DNA from 2 places in the Paenibacillus sp. AK002 genome. Region 2 is predicted to be linked to the other one. Evidence: riboswitches for the same ligand, from Rfam matches in the RefSeq annotation. Region 2 holds a riboswitch; the other holds the start of a gene.
The links. Region 2 has a riboswitch for cobalamin ahead of M1D70_RS03360 (ribonucleoside-diphosphate reductase subunit alpha). Riboswitches for the same ligand answer to the same signal wherever they lie in the genome.
Positions count from the first base shown of each region.

Region 1: it holds a riboswitch for cobalamin, as region 2 does, so the genes downstream of both, M1D70_RS25390 (ABC transporter substrate-binding protein) here and M1D70_RS03360 (ribonucleoside-diphosphate reductase subunit alpha) in region 2, are expected to answer to the same signal.

Region 1 is NZ_CP096377.1:5,691,196-5,693,399, forward strand. Features, by position in the region: gene M1D70_RS25390 (ABC transporter substrate-binding protein) at 1-907, opposite strand, end outside; cobalamin riboswitch at 1,164-1,366, opposite strand; gene M1D70_RS25395 (histidine phosphatase family protein) at 1,519-2,204, opposite strand, start outside.
Region 2 is NZ_CP096377.1:779,105-781,308, forward strand. Features, by position in the region: gene M1D70_RS03360 (ribonucleoside-diphosphate reductase subunit alpha) at 1-1,023, opposite strand, end outside; cobalamin riboswitch at 1,217-1,449, opposite strand; gene M1D70_RS03365 (MTH1187 family thiamine-binding protein) at 1,819-2,124, shown strand.

The sequences.
Region 1 (2,204 bases), 2.0 Mb from region 2:
AAATGACCTGATCGTTCTTGATGGCTTCGATCTGATCCCAGCCGCCGCGCTCCTTGATCAGCTGGTCCAATGTTTTCTTGGTGGCTTCGTCCACCACATCGTCCGTGTAAAGAATAACGTCCGGGTTCGCGGCGATGATGTTCTCCTCGCTGATTTCGAACCAGCCTTCCGCATCGCCGGCTGCATTGACGCCGCCAGCTGCGGTAATGATCTCATCCATGAACTCGCCTTTGCCGACGGTCCATCCCGGAGAGAACTCCACGTACACTTTCTTCTTGTCTTCATCCTTCACGGATTTCACGGCTTCCGTAACGGTAGCCAATTCCTGCTTCATCTGATCGACGACCGCTTTCGCCTCGGCTTGACGGTCCGTAATTTGACCGATCAGCTCGATGTTCTCCATCACCGCATCGATGGTTTTCGGATCGTTGACGAACAGGGTAACGCCAAGCTCGCGCAATTTCTCGGCATTCTGGGCATTCATCGAAGCGGCGAATACCACGTCGGCGTCGGCTGCGATGATCGCCTCTTCGTTCACTTGAAACCCGCCCAGTTTAGGCTTGGATTTGGCCGCTTCGGGGTAATCGTCGTTATCGGATACGCCAACGATCTCCTCATCCAGTCCCAATGCAAACAGTTTTTCCGTCTCGGACGGAGTCAGGGACGCAATCTTGGTGGGCGCTTTCTCAAACGTCATTTCCACTCCCGTTGAATCCTTGACGGTCAGCGGATACGTGGTCTTAAGCTCTTCCGCCGAATCCGCAGGCGCTTCGTTATTCTGCTCTTGCTGCTGTGCCGGCGGCGTCGCATCCTTCGGTGCTGCTTCTTCGCCGCCGCAGCCGATCAAGGCCAAGGCCATCAGTATGGCTACCAGAAGTACGGACCATGTTTTGTTTAATGCTTTCATCTCTTGGAATCCCCCTAAACATAATTGAGAACCTGGCGCAGGCGTGTCTAAATTCCTTCGACCGATCCTTAACTGGTAAGAAACGTTCAATCTTCATACCCTAAGAAGCAAAAATCCCCGACTCCTCGATGACAAGGACTCAGGGATTACGTTTGTATCATAAGGACGCCGGGATAACCGTTCAACGATGGCGCCTTAAACTTCCGTCCGCATGGCTCCATGCGTCCGGTAAACGTAATCCTCTCCTCGAAGGACCGTCTTTCATTCGCTGAGGGCAGGTCTCCTGACTTGCAGGTTGTAACGACTTCTCCGCCTTCCCAAGCGCTAAAGGCTCAGTGGCATATGGAAAAGTCCCTGCTTCACAGTGGCGGGACCGTGCCGGACTTGCACCGGCTTCCCTATTAACCCGTCAGAAAACAATAACGCCCTCTGTCCGGGACCCTCGCAAATCATATGAATTTATGGATGATAGGCCAAGCATGGTTTCTCTGCACAAGATTATAGGCGATAAACCATCCCCTTACAACTGAAAGTTTCAGGCGTTTCGATTGCGTCATGACACCGATTTAGCCCGTTATCGCCTATTCCGACCGAAATCATACGTTTTCGTTTTATTCGCTTAACCGTACGCCCCGCCAGCGCGCTCCGTCCCATGTCAGCTGCAGCTTGAGCACCTCGCCCGGCATAACCGACGTCGCCCAGAATTCCGTATCCGGCACGGTAGCCGCTGCCATCTCCCGAATAACGCCGCCGTGGGTGACCACAAGCACGTCAACTCCTTCAGCAAGCGTTCCACGGCCATCATCACCACGCCTGGCCTCTGCCTCTGCCTCTGCCTCTGCCTCTGCCTCTGCCTCTGCCTCTGCCTCTGCCTCTGCCTCTGCCTGCGCAAGGGTATCCGGAGCTTCCTCCATATGCAATAATTCCTTCACATCCAAATGCAATCCCGTCAAAAAGGCCTGGACGCGGGAACCGAAAGCTTCCCAGCTCTCCCCGCTGGGCGGCGTAACCTCCGCAGGGTTATCGATCCAGCGCCGGTAGAGGGAATCCGTCTTCAAATCCTCGTAGGTCTTACCTTCCCAATCCCCGAAATCCAGCTCTCGCAGCCGCGGGTCATACTCGACGCCCGGAATAAACTGGCCCGACATGTCATCATCAGGAACAGCACCCCTTTTTGAATCCGATAAGATCACATCGAGCGTCTGCCGGCAGCGAAGGAGATCGCTGCAATAGATCCGAACAAAATGCCTGCAACGAAGTTCCTCCCGCAGCGGGAGGAGCTGTTCCCTTCCCTCGG
Region 2 (2,204 bases):
GAACACGTCATGCGCTCTCATGCGCTCGTCGCCGTTGTTCAGCTTCAGATCAAGGAAGGACAGGATGTCTTTGTGGAACACGTCCAAGTACACCGCGATGGCGCCTTTACGGGTTCCCAATTGGTCCACGCTAACAGCGGTGTTGTTCAGCTGGCGAATCCAAGGGATAACGCCGGAGCTGGTGTTCTTGTGTCCGCGGATATCGGAGCCGCGTGCACGAACTTTACCGAGGTATACGCCGATGCCGCCGCCCATTTTGCTGAGACGGGCGATATCCGTATTGGAGTCGAAGATCCCTTCCAGGGAGTCGTCCACGGTATCGATGAAGCAGCTGGACAGCTGGCCGGCTACTTTTTTACCTGCATTGGACATGGTCGGCGTAGCCGCCGTCATGTACAGGTTGCTCATGGCCCAGTAGGCTTCCTTGACAAGGTCAAGACGCTTGTCGGCAGGCTCGTTATGCATGAGGAACATCGCGATGACCATGTAGCGTTCTTGCGGAAGTTCCATGACGCGACCGTCAAAGTCGTTTGCGAGGTAACGCTCAGCCAGCGTCAGCAGACCGATGTAGTCAAACAGCAGATCGCGGCTTGGATCGATGCATTCGCCGAGTTCTTCGATTTGTTCTTTGGTGTAGCTGGTCAGAAGGTCCTCGCGATAGATGCCTTTCTGTACAAGCTCCGTAATGAGCGGGTAGAAGGCACCGTATGGTTCTTCCGGGTATGCTTTGTATCGGCGGTTGGTAGCCGCTTTTTTATATAAAGAGGTCAGAAACGAACGCGCAGCTGCAAACTTCCAATTCGGCTCCTCTTTGGTTACAAGCTCAAGGGCGGACATCGTGAAGGCGCTGCTGATTTCTTCGCCGGTAACTTGCTCACCGCGCAATTTGGCATTGACGCCGCGAAGCAGACGCTCCTTATCGAGCATGTCCAATCCTTTCAGAGTCCGGTCGGCATAGACGGAGAGGCGAATTTCATCAAAGGCAAGCTGACGGTTGTTCGGTTTAACTACGAGCTGGGGCATGAATAAATTCCTCGCTTTCTTCGGGGGAAATATGAAAAAGGACATCAAAAAAACATTTTCTAAAACCCGCGGGCAGGCTTGAAAATGTCCGTGCGCTGTGATCGGAAATGACGTTTGACATAAGCCCTTGAACGGGCATGATGTTATGTACAGACGCAAGTTTAACGAACACTTACCTAAAGCCCCGTAGGTTGGTGTCTGCAGTATATAGGCAGGTCTCTGACTCGGGCTTCTGCCTCCCGGCGGTGCCTCCCGAAAACCTTGATCCGATTCTTCGGTGGCTATGCCGTATGAGGAAGGCTGAAAAAATGATGAACAGCCTAAGAGCCCTTACAGTGGCGGGACCGTGATGGATTTACACCATGCTTCCCTATTAAGCCGGACTGCCTTATGGGTTGATCCGGCACCTATATACACTATATTTGGTTGTTGTTAATCTAATTTAACCCAATATATTGTGTTTGTAAACCATATTCTTAAAATTGAACGCAAAAAGAATTATAGCAAACGAGCGGTCATTGTGCCAGTTAAGAAACTGTCAAAAGGCGATAAGATTTCCTGGATTGTGACCAAATGCGACCTTTTCTGCGCAGATACCGCGTATATTCTCGTTTTGACAAAATAGGATATAGCCGTATGGATGAGGCGGTCAGGATACACTATATCTTGTGTGAAGCTAAAATTGAAGGGCTTTGATATGGCGGACCGAAATTGGTATGATATCCGTATCCGGAATTGGAATTGGAAAATGGAAGAGTATCACATGATTGAGATATGACGAGGGAGGTTGTTCAGATGGCAATAGCAGAGGTAACGGTGATTCCGATCGGAACCGCAACCACGAGTTTAAGCGCTTATGTCGCCGAGATGCAGCGAATATTGAAACAGCAGGACGGGATTTCCTATGAGCTGACATCGATGAGCACGATCATCGAGGGAGAGCTTAACATGATCTGGCGGGCGATTGAGGCTTTGCATGAAGCGCCTTTTCTGTCCGGGGCAAAGCGCGTATCGACTTCCGTTAAAATTGACGACCGCAGGGACCAGGTCTCCTCGAGCAAACAGAAGATCCAATCCGTGCAGGAGAAGTTAGGCGGGTAATGCCGCCAAATTCGGTGGATATTCCCGTTAGATTAGGACTTGCATTTTGCTGCCGAAGTATTATAATAATTTTTGTTGTT